One region of the Actinomadura sp. 9N407 genome, then DNA from elsewhere that is predicted to be linked to it. Evidence: riboswitches for the same ligand, from Rfam matches in the RefSeq annotation. Region 1 holds a riboswitch; each other region holds the start of a gene.

Evidence for each region. Region 1 has a riboswitch for S-adenosylmethionine ahead of thrC (threonine synthase). Riboswitches for the same ligand answer to the same signal wherever they lie in the genome.
Region 2: another riboswitch for S-adenosylmethionine. It lies ahead of ACH34Q_RS40760 (GNAT family N-acetyltransferase); the one in region 1 lies ahead of thrC (threonine synthase).
Region 3: another riboswitch for S-adenosylmethionine. It lies ahead of ACH34Q_RS12540 (aminotransferase class V-fold PLP-dependent enzyme); the one in region 1 lies ahead of thrC (threonine synthase).

Annotation. Positions count from the first base shown of each region.
Region 1 is NZ_JBIRAW010000031.1:126,189-131,347, reverse strand. Features, by position in the region: gene ACH34Q_RS36425 (hypothetical protein) at 1-258, shown strand, start outside; gene ACH34Q_RS36420 (nucleotidyltransferase domain-containing protein) at 319-942, opposite strand; gene ACH34Q_RS36415 (MoaD/ThiS family protein) at 1,028-1,306, opposite strand; gene thrC (threonine synthase) at 1,347-2,612, opposite strand; SAM riboswitch class I at 2,628-2,769, opposite strand; gene ACH34Q_RS36405 (cation diffusion facilitator family transporter) at 3,185-4,111, opposite strand; gene ACH34Q_RS36400 (trehalose-6-phosphate synthase) at 4,208-5,159, shown strand, end outside.
Region 2 is NZ_JBIRAW010000040.1:55,020-60,178, reverse strand. Features, by position in the region: gene ACH34Q_RS40770 (acyl-CoA dehydrogenase family protein) at 1-789, opposite strand, end outside; gene ACH34Q_RS40765 (phosphotransferase family protein) at 947-2,023, shown strand; SAM riboswitch class I at 2,089-2,175, shown strand; gene ACH34Q_RS40760 (GNAT family N-acetyltransferase) at 2,185-2,823, shown strand; gene ACH34Q_RS40755 (DUF3592 domain-containing protein) at 2,808-3,206, opposite strand; gene ACH34Q_RS40750 (SDR family NAD(P)-dependent oxidoreductase) at 3,260-3,829, opposite strand; gene ACH34Q_RS40745 (DUF2625 family protein) at 4,051-4,758, shown strand; gene ACH34Q_RS40740 (hypothetical protein) at 4,760-5,131, opposite strand.
Region 3 is NZ_JBIRAW010000006.1:278,171-283,329, forward strand. Features, by position in the region: gene ACH34Q_RS12530 (transglycosylase domain-containing protein) at 1-1,334, shown strand, start outside; gene ACH34Q_RS12535 (hypothetical protein) at 1,443-1,823, opposite strand; SAM riboswitch class IV at 1,875-1,990, shown strand; gene ACH34Q_RS12540 (aminotransferase class V-fold PLP-dependent enzyme) at 2,047-3,378, shown strand; gene ACH34Q_RS12545 (SseB family protein) at 3,558-5,159, shown strand, end outside.

The DNA.
Region 1 (5,159 bases):
CTCAGGGATGCGACGCGCATGGTCATGGCCGAGTCGGCTTCGTACCCGGAGTTGCTGAGGGTCAGCCGGCACACCTATGACGAGGTCGCCGCCGGGCGGAGCGCGGATCATTCGGCGCTGTCGTGGATGCTGAACGAGGCCGCGCGCAAGGGGCTGATCCCCGTTCTTGAGCGGAAGCACGGCCAGGCCGCCGTCAAGTCCATGGTGACCACGCTCGCCATGGAGATCGACCGGCAGGCTCCGGTCACCTCGTACTGAACGGTCAGCCCACGCCGCGAGGGGGCTGAGGGGCATCTCGCTCTTGTACGGCACCGGTCCTTATGAGCGAAGGCCCGACGGCCGGTAATGGTCACGGTGGGACGCGCGTACGAGGGGGAGCACTTCTTCCTCCAGGCGCCGGGATATGTGCAACCCGTAGCGAATCTCCAGCCGGTCGCGGGCGCGTATGAAGCGTTCCGCGGCTTCTTGGAGGGAGAGCGGTAGCGTTTCGATTCCGAGGGGCCTCAGGATGTGGTGGCTCATCCTGAGGAGTTCGCCGCGGATGCGGTCGGTCATACCGTGGCGGCACTTGCTGACGAGCCAAAGCGACCAGTCCCAGAAGTGCGCGTCGATCGCCGTGAGGGTGTCGGGGCCTACGCGCCAGGGCGGATTCCAGCTGCGCGGTACGTCGCGGAAGAGCAGGTCGACCTTGACGGGGCCCGGATAGATGAGGAGGTAACTCTCGCAGTCGCCGAGGGGGTCCCATTGGGCGGCGAGCGGTCCGTACGAGGCGGCCAGGGCGGGGAGGTCGGCGGCCACTTCGCCGAAGTCCTCGGCGGTGACGTGGAAATCCCAGTCGGACAGTTCGGTGGCGGTGCCGCGGGCGCGCGATCCGATGAGTTCGATCCGGCTCACCATGGGATGCGCCTCGACCGCCTCCGCGATTTTCTCGGCTGTTCCCATGCAGAGCCTCTTCCCGCTCCCCAGCATGGCAAAGCCCCCTTTTCCCGGCATTTACCGAGAAAAGGGGGCAAAGGGCCGAGCCCGATCAGCCGCCGGCGACGGCGGGGATGATCGAGATCTGGGCGCCCTCGGGCGTCGGGGTGTCCAGGCCGTCGGCGAACCGCACGTCCTCGTCACCCACGTACACGTTCACGAAGCGCCGGATCTTGCCGTTGTCGTCCAGCACGCGGGCGGCGATGCCGGGGTGGTTCGCCTCGAGGTCGGCCACCACCGCGCGCAGCGTGGCGCCCTCGGCCTTGACCTCCGAGGCGCCACCGGTGAGGGGACGCAGGATCGTCGGGATCCGCACGGAAACGGTGCTCATTGCTGCTGGCTCCAAGAATGCTCTGGGACGGACGTACGGGTCAGGCGAGGCCGGCGGCCCGGAAGGCCTCCAGCGTGGGAGCGATGTTCGCGCCCGGTCCCACCTGGGAGGAGATCGCGTCCAGGGTCTTGAGCCCGTCCCCGGAGTTGATGATCACGGTCTCGGCGGCCGGGTCGAGCGCGCCGCTGCCGATCAGCTTGCGCAGCGTGGCCACGGTGACCCCGCCCGCGGTCTCACCGAAGATGCCCTCGGTACGGGCCAGCAGCCGGATGCCCTCGACGACCTCTTCGTCGGTGACGTCCTCCACCGCGCCGCCCGTACGCCGGACGACGTCGAGCACGTACGGGCCGTCGGCCGGGTTGCCGATCGCCAGCGACTTGGCGATGGTGTCGGGCTTCACCGGCCGTACGACGTCGTGCCCGGCCTTGTAGGCGGCCGCGACCGGGTCGCAGCCGGCGGCCTGGGCACCGAAGACCTTGTACGGCTTGTCCTCGACCAGGCCGAGCTTGATGAACTCCTGGAAGGCCTTGTCGATCTTCGTCAGCTGGGAACCGGACGCGACCGGGATCACGATCTGGTCCGGCAGCCGCCAGCCGAGCTGCTCGGCGATCTCGTACCCGAGGGTCTTGGAGCCCTCGGCGTAGTACGGCCGGACGTTGACGTTGACGAACGCCCAGTCCTCCTGCTCGCCCGCGATCTCCGAGGCCAGCCGGTTGACGTCGTCGTAGTTGCCGTCGACCGTGATGAACGTCCCGCCGTACACCGCGGTCGTGATGATCTTCTGCTGCTCGAGGTCGGACGGCACGAACACCGCGCTGCGGATTCCCGCGCGCGCCGCCGCCGCGGCGACCGCGTTGGCCAGGTTGCCGGTGGACGGGCAGGCCAGCACCTTGAAGCCCAGCTCGCGCGCCGCCGCCAGCGCCACCGCGACCACGCGGTCCTTGAACGAGTGGGTCGGGTTGCCGCTGTCGTCCTTGACCCAGAGCCGCTCGAGCCCGAGCGACTCGGCGAGCTGGTCGGCGCGGACGAGGCGGGTGAGCCCCGGCTCGGTGTTGGGCGTCTCGGCGACCGTCGAGGGCACCGGCAGGAGCCCGCGGTAGCGCCAGATGTTCTGCGGTCCCGCCTCGATGCTCGCGCGGGTGATCCCGCTGAAGTCGTAGGCGATCTCGAGGGGCCCGAAACACTCTTCGCAAGCGTAGAACGGGCCGAGATCGCGGCGGCTCCCGCATTCGCGGCAGACCAGGGCCGTCGCGGGCCCGAGGTCGGGGCCGGACGAGAGGTTCGGGTTGGCAGGCGTGATTGCCATGGAGCGAGGCCTTTCTCCCCATCTTCCCTGTGCCACCTTGGTCACAGGCCGGAGTTGGCACCATCTCCTGATCGGCCTCGCAGGATCGCGAGCGCGTACGAATCAGTCGGTTGCCGGGGCTTCAACGGGCCGGTCCCTCCACCCCTCTTGATGAGCGCTATGAAGTTGTGTGTGAGTTGAGCTGGAAGACCGGCCCGAGGCCGCTGTGCTCCCTGCACCCCTCTTGATGAGCGCTATGAACGCTGCAGGACATTGATACCACCCGAACGCAGATGCGTTCTCCCTGGGCGGTATCGCGTCGTATGCGTGACTTTACATGACCTGCCCGGTTGCCGGACAGCTGGGTCTCGCCGTTTGAGACGTTACCCGACCGACGTGTAGATCACCCTCGCGCCCCCAGCCCCGCCCCCTGCTGAAGTTGTGACGGCCTCAAACGTTGCGATCGCGTCCGAAGGCAGGTTCGAGCGAAGCGAGAACCTGATCGCGAAGCGAGCCGCCAGGCGAGTTCGGAGCGATGCCAGCGATCGCCGCGTAGCCCGCCGAAGGAGGGCCGCCAGGCCCGACGCCAAGGGCTACGCCTTTAAAACCTGCGTCGGGTCGAGGAAGACATGGCGGACGAGGGGGATCCGCTCCTGCAGCAGGCGGTCGATCTCGCCCGCGATGTCCTCGGCCTCGTCGGCGCTGATGGTGTCGGAGAAGTTCACCTTGGCCGCGACGAGGATGTCGTCCGGGCCGAAGTGCATGGTGAACAGTTCCTGGACGCCGGTGACGCCGGGGGCGGAGGCGATCTCGGTACGGATCTCGCGCTGGACGGCGGGGGCCACGGACTGGCCGATCAGCAGGCTGCGGCTGTCGCGGCCGAGGGCGAAGGCCACCGCGACCAGCAGCAGGCCGATCATGACCGAGGCCAGGCCGTCCCAGAACGGGGAGCCGGTGATCTCGCGCAGCGCGAGTCCGGTGGCGGCGAAGGCGAGGCCGATCATCGCGGCGGAGTCCTCGAACAGGGCCGCCTTGAACGTGACGTCCGGGCTGTCGCGGACGTGTTCGACCAGACCGTGGTCGGTGTGCCGGTTCTCCCGGCGGGCCTGGGTCCAGGCGCGCAGCCAGGAGGTGCCCTCCAGGACGGCGGCCAGGCCGAGGACGGCGAAGGCGAGCCAGGCCTGCTCGCCGCCGCCGGGTTCCTTGCCGGTGATCGTCAGGATCCCCTCGAAGATCGAGTAGCCGCCGCCGGCGACGAAGATCCCGAACGCGGCGAGCAGCGACCAGAAGTAGCGCTCGTTGCCGTACCCGAACGGGTGCCTGCGGTCCGGCGGGCGGGCGCTGCGGTTCAGCGAGGCCAGGAGGAAGCCCTGGTTGAGGGTGTCGGCGACCGAGTGCGCGCCCTCTGCCAGCATCGCGCTCGATCCCGACAGCACGCCCGCGATCAGCTTGGTGACGGCCAGGATCAGGTTGGCCGTCCCCGCGACGAGGACGGTCTTGGTGGTCTCCGCCCGGCTCATCCGGCCCCGGTACCCGGCGAGGATCCCGGTAATCGGAGCCGCGAAATCACCCGGGTCACTTTGATGCGCCCCGTTCCCAACTGAGACCCTGCCGGTATGAGCCAAGTGCTGGTGGCGTCCAACCGTGGCCCGGTGTCGTTCTCTCAGTCCGATGACGGCGCGCTGACCATGCGCCGCGGCGCCGGCGGGCTGGTGTCCGGCCTCGCCGGGGTCACCGGCGCTCCCGGTGACCCGGGTGGCGCGGGCACCCGGACCGGGTCCGTACGTACCGTGGCGGAGGCCGGGGCACCGGACGTGCTGTGGGTGTGCGCGGCTCTCGGCGAGGCCGATCGTACGGCGGCGCGGCAGGCCCCGGACGGGCGGCTGGACCTGGCGGGGCACGACATCGGCGGGTCGGCCGTCCGGATGCTCGACATCCCCGCGGCGACGTTCCACCGCGCGTACAACGCCGTGGCCAACTCGACGCTGTGGTTCGTCCACCATCTGCTGTACGACACGCCCCGGGCACCGCACTTCGACGCGCGCGCGCGGCGCGACTGGCAGTCGTACGAGGCGTACAACGCGGCGTTCGCCGACGCGCTCGCCCGGGACGCGGCGCCCGGCGCCAAGGCCGCGATCCAGGACTACCACCTGTCGCTGGCACCCCGGATGCTCCGCGACAGGCGGCCGGATCTGAAGATCGTGCACTTCTCGCACACGCCGTGGGCGCCGCCCGAGTACTACCGGCTGCTGCCCGACGACATCGGCGAGCAGATCCTGGACGGCATCCTGGGCGCCGACCATGCCGGGTTCCTGACCGAACGCTGGGCCGAGGCGTTCCTGGACTGCTGCTGCGCGCTGCCCGGCGCCAAGGTGGACCGCGTGGCCCGTACGGTCACGCGGGGCGGGCATGTGACGACGATCGGCGTGTACGGGCTCGGGATCGACGGTGCTGCGCTGCGGCGGCGGGCCGCCGAGCCGGACGTCGCCGAACGGGCCCGGGCGCTGCGCGAGCAGGTGGGCGACCGGAAGCTGATCGTCCGGATCGACCGGACGGAGCTGTCCAAGA
Region 2 (5,159 bases), on a different contig from region 1:
GATCGTCCGCATGGCGTGGTGGATGCGGCCGCCGCCGAGCCGGGTCTGGGCGATCACGAACGCGCCGCCCTCGGCACCGAGCAGGTTCTCGGCGGGCACCCGGACGTCCTCGTACCGCAGGTAGCCGTGCGAGCCCTCGCGCTCGCCGCCGACGCCCACGTTCCGGACGATCGTCAGCCCGGGCGTGCCGGCCGGGACGATGAACATCGACATGCCCTCGTACGCGCTGACGTCCGGGTTCGTCACGGCCATCACGATGATGAACGCGGCGTGCTTGGCGTTGGAGGAGAACCACTTCTCGCCGTTGATCACCCAGCCGTCGCCGTCGCGCACGGCGCGGGTGGTGAACAGCGTCGGGTCGGCGCCGCCGTGCGGCTCGGTCATCGAGTACGAGGAGGAGATCTCGCCGTCCAGCAGCGGCGCGAGGTAGCGCTCCTTCTGCTCCTCGGTGCCGAAGTGGGCGATGATCTCGGCGTTGCCGGAGTCGGGCGCCTGGCAGCCGAACACCGAGGGCGCGAAGCGGGAGCGGCCCAGGATCTCGTTCAGCAGCGCGAGCTTGACCTGGCCGAAGCCCTGCCCGCCCAGCTCGGGGCCGAGGTGGCAGGCCCACAGGCCCTTCTCCTTCACCTGCAGCTGCAGCGGCCGCACCAGCTGCTTGAAGCGGGGGTCGGTCTTGTCGTACGGGTCGCCCAGGACCAGGTCGAGGGGCTCGACCTCCTCCCGGACGAAGGTGTCGGCCCAGTCGAGCAGCTTCTGGTACTCGGGGTCGGTGTCGAAGTCCCATGCCATGGCGGTCTCCTCGGCGTCGCGGGCGGCGTACACCGCCGATAATGCGCCTACTACAAGGATTAATGCAAGTGCATCACTGTTACTCTCCGGCACAACCCTGTTCGAGGGGTTCGAGGGTTCGTGGTTCATGAGTCCGAGGGTTCGAGGGAGAGCGACCGTGCAGCAGCCCGCAGAGATCGAGCGCGAGCTCGTGGACTTCGACGTGCTCGCCGGGTGGATGGCGGAGCGCGGCCTGCCCGAAGGCCCGTTCGAAGACGTCACCCTGCTGTCCGGCGGGACCCAGAACGTCCTGCTGCGCTTCCGCCGGGGCGGCCGCGGCTACGTGCTGCGCCGCGGTCCCCGGCACCTGCGCGCCCGTACCAACGACGTGCTCCGCCGCGAGGCGCGCGTGCTCGCGGCCCTCGACGGCACCGACGTGCCCGCCCCGCGCATCATCGCCGACTGCCCGGACGAGAACGTCATGAACGGCGCCGTCTTCTACCTGATGACGCCGGTCGACGGCTTCAACGCCTCGGTCACGCTGCCCGAGCCGCACGCCTCGGACGCGGCGATCCGCCGCGAGATGGGCCTGAACGCCGCCCGCGCCCTGTCCGCCCTGGGCGCCGTCGACCACGAGGCCGTGGGCCTGGCCGACTTCGGCAAGCCCGAGGGGTTCCTGGAGCGCCAGGTCGGCCGCTGGATGTCGGAACTGGACGGCTACGGCGCCCTCGACGGCTACCCGGGCCCCGACATCCCGGGCCTGGACCGCGTCGCGGCCTGGCTGGAGGCCGGCCGTCCCAAGACCTGGCGCCCGGGCATCCTGCACGGCGACTACCACCTGGCCAACCTCATGTACTCCTCAAGCGGCCCCCAGGTGGCGGCGATCGTCGACTGGGAGATGTGCACGATCGGCGACCCGCTGCTCGACCTCGGCTGGCTGCTGGCCACCTGGCCCGCGCAGGGCGACATGAGCGACATGCTGGCCGGCCCGCTCGGCGAGGCCGGCGGCCTGCCCGGCCCCGGCGAGCTCGTGACCGCCTACGCCGAGCGCGCCGGGGCCGCCAAGGGCCGCGACCTGGCGTCCATCACCTGGTACGCGGTCCTGGCCTGCTTCAAGCTCGGCATCGTCCTGGAGGGCACCCACGCCCGCGCGTTCGCCGGCAAGGCACCCAAGGAGACCGGCGACATGCTGCACACCATCACCCTCGGCCTGTTCCGCCGCGCCGAGGCCTTCATCGCCGCCGAGGAATCCTGACGGCTCGGCGCGCGCCTTGATCAATCGCCTTGACGGCGGCGGAGTCCGCCCGCGAGGATCGGTGGCGTTCATCCAGAGGACCCGAGGGACCTGGCCCCGAGACGGTCCGGCAACCTGCCACGGCAAGGTGCCACTGCCAGGAACGATGAGGAGCTGACGCCATGGGCACCTGGTTCGACGTACCCGTCCTCGAAGGTTCTCTCGTCAGGCTCGAGCCGCTGTCCCTGGACCATGTGGACGACCTGGCCCTGGCGGCGGAAGAGGATCGCGGCAGCTACGCGTTCACGCTCGTGCCCCGCGCCGGCGAGGTCACGGCCTTCGTGCGGGCCCACTTCGCGCGGGCGGAGCAAGGGGTCGTTCCGTTCGCGCAGGTCCGCCGGGCGGACGGCCGCGCCGTGGGCTGCACGGCGTACCTGGACCCCCGGTACTGGCCGGGCCGCGACGAGCTGCGCGCCGTCGAGATCGGCTTCACCTGGCTCGGCGCGTCCGGGCAGGGCTCGGGCATCAACGCCGAGGCGAAGCTGCTGCTGATGGGCCACGCCTTCGAGGCCCTCCGGGTGGAACGGGTCGACCTCAAGACCGATGCCCGCAACGAGCGGTCACGGCGGGCCATCCAGGCCCTCGGCGCCACCTTCGAAGGGGTGCTGCGGAGCTGGGGGGTGTCGTGGGCGCCGGGCGAGGACGGCCGGCTGCGGGACTCGGCGATGTACTCGGTGATCGCCTCGGAGTGGCCCGCGGTCAAGGCGCGCCTGGCCGGACGGCTCGAGGCCAAGGACGCGGACCGTCACATGTCCAGGTAGTTCAGGAGCGCGATCCCGGCGCCGACGGCGATGAACAGCGGGGCACCGACCAGGAGCAGGAACAGGTGGACGCCGATGCGCTCGCCGGTGCGTTCGGGCCGCTTGGGGTCGTACACGACGGTGACCTGCCGGCCGACCTTCGGACCGGGGAACGAGTGCACCGAGCTGGTGGCCTCGACGGTGCGGCCGTCCTCGGTGGTGAAGCGGACGACGCCGGAGCGGCTCACCACTCCGGGCCGGGTCGCCGCGGCGTCCGTACGGCCGGCGACGACGCCGGGTACGCGCGGCCCGCGCAGCTGCAGGCGGATCTTGGCCACCAGCATCGAGACGCCCGCGTACGCGACGTAGAGGCCGATCGCGACGCCGATCCAGTGCACGTCCATCCGCGGCAGTCCCTTCGTCGGTTCAAGGCATACCGGACGGCGCGGCGGGAGCGCTACCGCAACAGCAATTCCGGGGCGCGGCGCGTGGCCGCGAGGACGCCGGTGAGGGCGCGGTCGACCGGGACGACCTCGCAGCGGATGCCGTACTCGGCGAGTTCCACGTCCAGGCAGCGGGTGAACTGTGCGGCCGTGGCAGTGGAGGCCGCGCAGGGTGTCAGGCGGGCGCGCGGGACGCGGGCGCCCTCCGCGGCGACGGTGACGATCGAGCCGGTACGGCGCGGGACCATCCGGCGGGCGACGGCGCGGGAGACCAGGAAGACGCCGGTCGCGTTCACCGTGAGGGAGCGCTCGATGCCGGCGACGTTGACCAGGAGGCCGATCGGGCCGAGCTCGCGTTCGGCGCGTTCGACGGCGTCCTCGACCGCGTCGCCGTCGAAGACGTCGGCCGTGCAGGCGATCGCGCGGTCGAGTCCGGCGGCCACCGCGCGGGCGGCCGCGGCGTCGCGGTCCAGCACGGCGACCCGCGCTCCGGCGGCGGCCAGGGTACGGGCGACGGCGGCGCCGACGCCGCGGCCGGCCCCGGTGACCAGGGCGGCCGTCCCTGCGAGCGCGGTCCGGTCCATGAGGCTCCTCCACGCGAGTCGGTTCACGTTGGCACAGGCAGGTGGGGCAGAAAGTTAGGCAGACCTAAGTAAGGCATACCTAACCAATCCTGAAACCGGTGCGCGCGTCAAGGGGCGACGCGCCCGGACATCGAGGACGTTCCACGCCCATGCCGGGCATCTGACAAGATCGCCGGAATGGCTGCACGCCATCCCGGCCCCGATGGGAGGACGTACGACCTGTGAGTGATCTCCGCTCGGCCGCCGAGCTCAAGGACGTCGCCGATCCCGCCTGGCCGGAGCTGCGCGAGCTGCTCGGCCGCACCGACGGCCACCAGACCGCCGAGATCCTGCCCATCGGGCCGGAGGCCGGCGAGGAGGCCCTGCGCGGGATCCAGGTCAGCGCCGGCTCGTACCTGGGAGCGCTCGCCCTGCACACCGGCGGCGCCCTGGTCGCGAACGGATGGGTGCGGGTGCTGGGCGGCGGCTTCCCCGAACGCGGGCTGCCGAGCCTCGCCGAGGCCAATCCCGCGCTCGCCGTACGCGGCGGGCCCGCTCCCCCGCTGCTGGTCGGGTACGACGTGCTGGGCGGGCGGTTCGAGGTCAACGGCTCCGATCCGGCCGCCGACGGCCGTCCGGGCGAGCCGGGGCAGGTGTGCTACTTCGAGCCCGAGAGCCTGGAGTGGAAGCTCCTCAAGACCCCGCAGCGCGTCTTCGGGCACAGCATGTGGCTGCGCTTCCTCATCCTCGGCAACCTCTCCGACTTCTACTGGACGCTGCAGTGGCCGGGCTGGGAGGACGACATCGCCGGCCTCCGCCACGACGAGGGCATGAGCTTCTACCCGCCGCTCCCCACGCTGAAGGGCGCCGAGGAGATCGCCGCCGCCGACCGCAGGCCCGTCCCGGTCGGCGAGCTGTTCGGCATGTACGAGGACCTGCGAAACGCCTGAGTCAGGGCGCCTCGCCCGCGAGCTTCCGTTCGCGCGCCACTTCGTGCGCCTCCAGGCCCCAGTGGCCCTCGTTGCGGCGCTGCTCGGCCTGCTGCTCGATCCAGCGGTTGTGGGTCTCCCAGGCGGTCTGCTTGCTCGTGCCCATGGCCCGGCCGATCTGCGACCAGGAGGCCCCGGCCTCGCGCGCGGTGCGTACCGAGAGCTGGCGGCCGTAGCGCGCCTTGTGGGCGATGACCTCACCCAGGGTGATCAGCTCGAGGGCCTCGGCCTTGCCGAGCGGCCGGTCGGCGAACGCGTCGTGCTCGCGCAGCTCCTCGAACCTGGCCACGGCGGTCCGCAGCGTCAGCGCGGTGTCCAGCTCATCGGGTGACATGCCCCCATCCTTGCGTCAGGACCACCTG
Region 3 (5,159 bases), on a different contig from region 1:
AGGGCTACATGGTCAATGTGGCCAAGAAGGAGCTGATCGACCGCCGCGGCTATACCGAGGACGAGATCAACCGCAGCGGGCTGAAGATCACCACCACCTTCGACAAGCCGTTGATGGACGCCGCCAAGCGCGCGGTGACGAGCAACGCCCCGGACGGGATGAGCAAGAAGATCCGCACCGGGATGGTGTCGGTCGATCCGGAGACCGGGCAGGTGGCCGCCTTCTACGGCGGTCGCGACTACCTCAAGGAGGCGCTGAGCAGTACGTTCGGCGACTGGGCCCAGGCCGGGTCCGGGTTCAAGCCCATCGTGCTGGCGGCCGCGCTCGACGACGGCATGAAGCTGTACGACTCCGTCGACGGCTCGTCGCCGCAGTACTACGGCGGCACCCCGGTGAAGAACAACGACGGCCGCAGCTTCGGCCAGGTCAACCTGGTCGGCGCGACGCAGAACTCGGTCAACACCGCCTACGTCAACATCGGGCAGAAGATCGGCCTCGACAAGGTGACCGAGATGGCCGTGAAACTGGGCATCGGCAAGGACCAGCTCACGGCCAACGGCGCCAACACCGCCCCCACCTTCCCGCTGGGCGTCATCTCGGTCCATCCCGTCCAGCAGGCCGCGGTGTACGCGACGTTCGCCAACGAAGGCGTTTACCACACCCCCTACGTGGTGAAGTCGGTCACCGACGGCGACCAGCACACCCGCAAGTTCAGCGAGAAGGGCAAGCGCGTCTTCAGCGAGCAGGTCGCGCGGGACGCCACGTACGCGATGACCCAGGTGGTCCGCGCCGGTACGGGGACCGGCGCGCAGCTGGCCGACGGCCGGGACGTGGCGGGCAAGACCGGTACCACCGACGAGGGCCGCGCCATCTGGTTCAACGGGTTCATCCCGCAGATGTCCACGTCGGTGTCGATGTTCCGCAGCGACCGCAAGCCGCTGAACATCCCCGGGTACGGGGCGTACGGCGGGCAGCTGCCTGCGCAGATGTGGCGGACCTTCATGTCCGACGCCGTCAACGCCGAGAACTACTCGCCCAAGTCGTTCGGGTCGCCGTCGTCGAGGCCCGGCGGCTACACCGGGCGGCCGTCCAACCGGTCCGACGATCCGTCCCCGACCCGTCCGGGGCCGACCCGGCCGCCGGGTCCGGAAGAGCCCGACCCGACGACGCCGCCTCCGGGCGGCGGCGATCCCGGTCCGGAGCTCCCGCTGCCGCCTGACCCGGGCGACCCCGGAGACCCCGACCCCGGCGATCCGGGCGACCCCGGTAACGGAGGCGGCGGAGGGGGAGGCGGAGGCGGCGACCCCCAACGCGGCCTGACCCGCGAGCCGTAGGCGAACACGGAAACAGACGAGCAGGGGCCCGGCGCGACAGCGCCGGGCCCCTGCTCGTCTGGCAACGCGGGTCGTGCCTGCTGAAGAGTCGCGCCTGCTAAGGAACGGTCACGCGCAGGCCTTGCCGATTCGCTGGGGGGTCTTGGAGATCACGCTGTTGAGCTGGGCCGCGTCGCCCGTGCCGATCGTGGTGGCGGCCTGGCGCAGGCTGCCGGCCTCGGTCTTGAGCGCCTTCTTCAGCTCCGCGTCCTCGGCCTTGGCGGCCAGCCCGTCGATGCGGCCGGCCAACTGCTCGGTGGGCTGCTTCCACTGCGCGGGATCGGCCGCGGAAACGCTCCTCACCTGGGTGACGTACTGCTGGAACGCCTTCTTCGTGTCGGCACAGATCTGGTCGGTGTTACCGCCCAGCAGGCCGCAGCCGCCCAGCAGACCCGAGGCCCCGAGCATCAGCGCTCCCCCGGTGAACGCCCGAACCACCTCGCGTCGCATCGCACCCTCCCATTTCATCCCCGTCGGCATGTGTCATATGATTCCGCACTAGGTCATGAGTGCCAGCGTCAAGCCCCGGCTTGCTGGCCGGCAACCCTTCGTCCGCGATGGGGTGCCCCGGGTGAGGACCTGGCCGGACGTACACCGCGTTCCGGCAAGCGCGGATCCCGCTCTGTGGCCGTACGCCTCACGGGGTCCCTGGACCCTGAGGAGGGCCGTCCGCATGTCTCCTGCCGGTACCGCAACGCTCACCACCCGTCCCGTCCCCGTACCGGACCCGGCACCGTCGCTCGCGCGGAACGCCGACGCTACCGCTCCGGAGATCGCGCCGCGCGTCATCGGCACCGACGCGATCGTCCCGCTGGACGGCGGGGGCGGTGTCGCGTACGCGAACTTCGACTACGCCGCCAGCGCGCCGTGTCTGGAGGCGGTGCACGAGGCCGTCACCCGTGCGCTGCCCCTCTACAGCAGCGTGCACCGCGGGGCCGGGTACGCGTCGCAGGTCACCACACAGGCGTACGAGGACGCGCGGGAGACCGTACGCGGCTTCCTGGGCGTGTGGCAGCGCGACGCGGTCGTCTTCACGCGGAACACGACCGACGCCATGAACCTCCTCGCCCACGCCACGCCGCCCGGCACGACCGTCGTGGTGTTCGAGACCGAGCACCACGCGTCCCTGCTGCCCTGGAAGCGCGCCGTACGGCTGCCCGCCCCGGCGACTCCGGGCGAGGCCGTCGCCGCCGCCGACCGCGCGCTGCGGGACGCTCCGGCCGGGCCGCGGCTGCTGGTCGTGACCGCCGCGTCCAACGTCACCGGCGAGATCTGGCCGATCGCCGAGCTGGCGGAGACGGCCCGGCGGAACGGCGCCCGCATCGCCGTCGACGCGGCCCAGCTCGTCCCGCACCGGCCGCTCGACATGACCGCGCTCGGCCTGGACTACGTCGCGTTCTCCGGGCACAAGCTGTACGCGCCGTTCGGGGCGGGCGTGCTGGCGGGCCGGTCCGACTGGCTGCGCGCGGCCGCCCCGTACCTCAAGGGCGGTGGCGCCAGCGCCTCGGTCACCGGCCATGGCGACACCACCCGCTGGTCCGCCGACGCGCAGCAGCGGCACGAGGCGGGGACGCCGAACGTCCTGGGCGCCCTGGCCCTCGCCGCCGCCTGCGACGCCCTGGCGGCGACCGGCTGGGACGCGCTGATCCGGGAGGAGGAGCGCCTGCTGGCCAGGTTGCGCCGGGGCATCGCGGCTCTTCCCGGCGTGCATGAACTCACACTCTGGGACGGCCGTAACCCGCGGGTGGGAATCGTGTCGTTCATCGTGGACGGCTGGAACGCGCGGGACACTGCGCTTACCCTGTCGGGGACCTATGGCATCGGTGTCCGGGACGGGAAGTTCTGTGCCCACCCCTTCGTTCGGCACCTGCTCGGCGCCGTGCGGGGGCCGGTGGAGGCGGGGGCGACGGCGGTACGGGCGAGCTTCGGCATCGGGACGACGGACGAGCACGTCGACCGGCTGCTGGACGCGCTCGGACGGCTGTCGCGCGAGGCCCGCGCGTAGCGGGCACGGTCCCGTCCGCCCGCCGGCCAGGCCATTGAACGGACACTTTGGCCTGGTTCGTCCATGTAGCGTAGGCGCGTCCGTAACTTACGCGTCAAGAGCCCGGTCACGGGGCCCGGGACGGGCAGGATGGGCCTCGCCGGGTTTCCCGGCGCGACCGGGGATGAAGGCGGCACGGGATGAAACAGGGGGTGGCGACCGTGGCCGACGCGTGGCGACCCACGTCGGAGCTCGAGCGCCGGCTGCAGGAGGCGGTGCGGAACGGGGACCAGGAGGCGTACTTCCGCCTCCTCGCCGGGAGCGAACTGGTGATCCCCGTCCCACCCGACCTCGCCGATGAGGTGGTCGGCGGGCAGGCGCAGCCCAGCTGGCCGGTCCAGGAGGAGGACGGCCGCACCCACGTGCTGGCCTACACCTCGGCGGACGCGATGCGCGAATGCCTCGGACCGGCGTACCGGCACTACCTGAGGCTCAGGTTCACCGACCTCGCCGAGTCGTGGCCGGACGCCCGCTGGTGGCTGGCGGTCGACCTGCCGGCCAACGGCGGGGACGGTCCCGGGCTGCCCATCGAGGCGCGCCTTCCGTCCTGGTTCATCAGGCAGGTCGTGGACGGCGACAGCAGGCCGCCCCAGGCGGGCCGCGGCCTCCGCGCGTACGGCGCCGAGACCGTTCCAGCGCCGCCACAGGCCGCTCACGGTACGGGTGCCCACTCCCTTCCCGCGGACGTGCGGGACGGGGCCGCCTCGCCGCAGCACCCGCACTCGCCCCCGGTCCAGGCTCCGGCTCCGGCGGCCCAGGGAATGGCCGCTCATCCGCAGGACGCGTTCAGCGGCCCCAAGGAGCCGTCCACGAACGCCGATGAGGTCGTGGCCGGGCCGTCCGCCGTACCCGACGACCCCTCCCCCACCATGAACGACCTCCCCGCCATACGGGGGAACCCCGACGGCCAGGTGCACGACGCCGGCCCGGCGGACGCCACGCGCGCCATGCCGACGCTGCCCGGAACGCCTCCGCCGCCCGCGTCGCGCAATGCGGCGCACTCGGCGAGCAAGGGACCGGGCAAGCACGCCGCACCGCCTCAGGACCAGCCCGCGACCGACATGCCGGTGGCCCCGCGCCCCGCCGACGTACCGGCGGCGAACGAGGCGCCCGCGCCCGCTCCTCCGCCCGCGCCCGCGCAGGCCGACGACGAGTCGCAACTGCCCGAGGGTGGGGTCGCCGCGGCCCTCGACGCCGACACCTCCACGCCGCCCAAGGCCGACGTGACGCGTCTCGACAACCCGGCCGTACCGGAAGGCACGGGAACGGACGCGGCGCCGTGGGAGGAGCTCCAGGAGCAGCACAAGGAGCTGCCTCATAAGGAGCGCCGGCCCGAGTTCCAGCCGGCCAACGAGGTGGAACGGGCGCTGCTGCGCGCCGCCGCCGGCAACGACCACGACCTCTTCCTGCAGTCGCTGGCCGACGCCGAGGTCCTGCTGCCGGTCCCCGAGGACATGGACTACACGCTGCGTCCCGGCCGCCCCGGCTTCCCGTGGCAGACCAGCGACGTGGACGGAACGACCGTCATCCCGGTGTTCACGTCGCCGGAGCGCCTGGTCGAGGCCGCGGCAGCCACCGGTACCGGCAGCGAGTTCATCAAGCTGCCGTTCACCGTGGTGCTGCGCTACTGGCCGGGCCGCGGCGAGGCACTGGCGATCAACTCCGGCTCCCCGGCCGGCGGCACGATCCTGGCCGAGCAGCTTCCCGGCCTGGCCACCTGGGCCGACCAGCGGGCCGCCCGG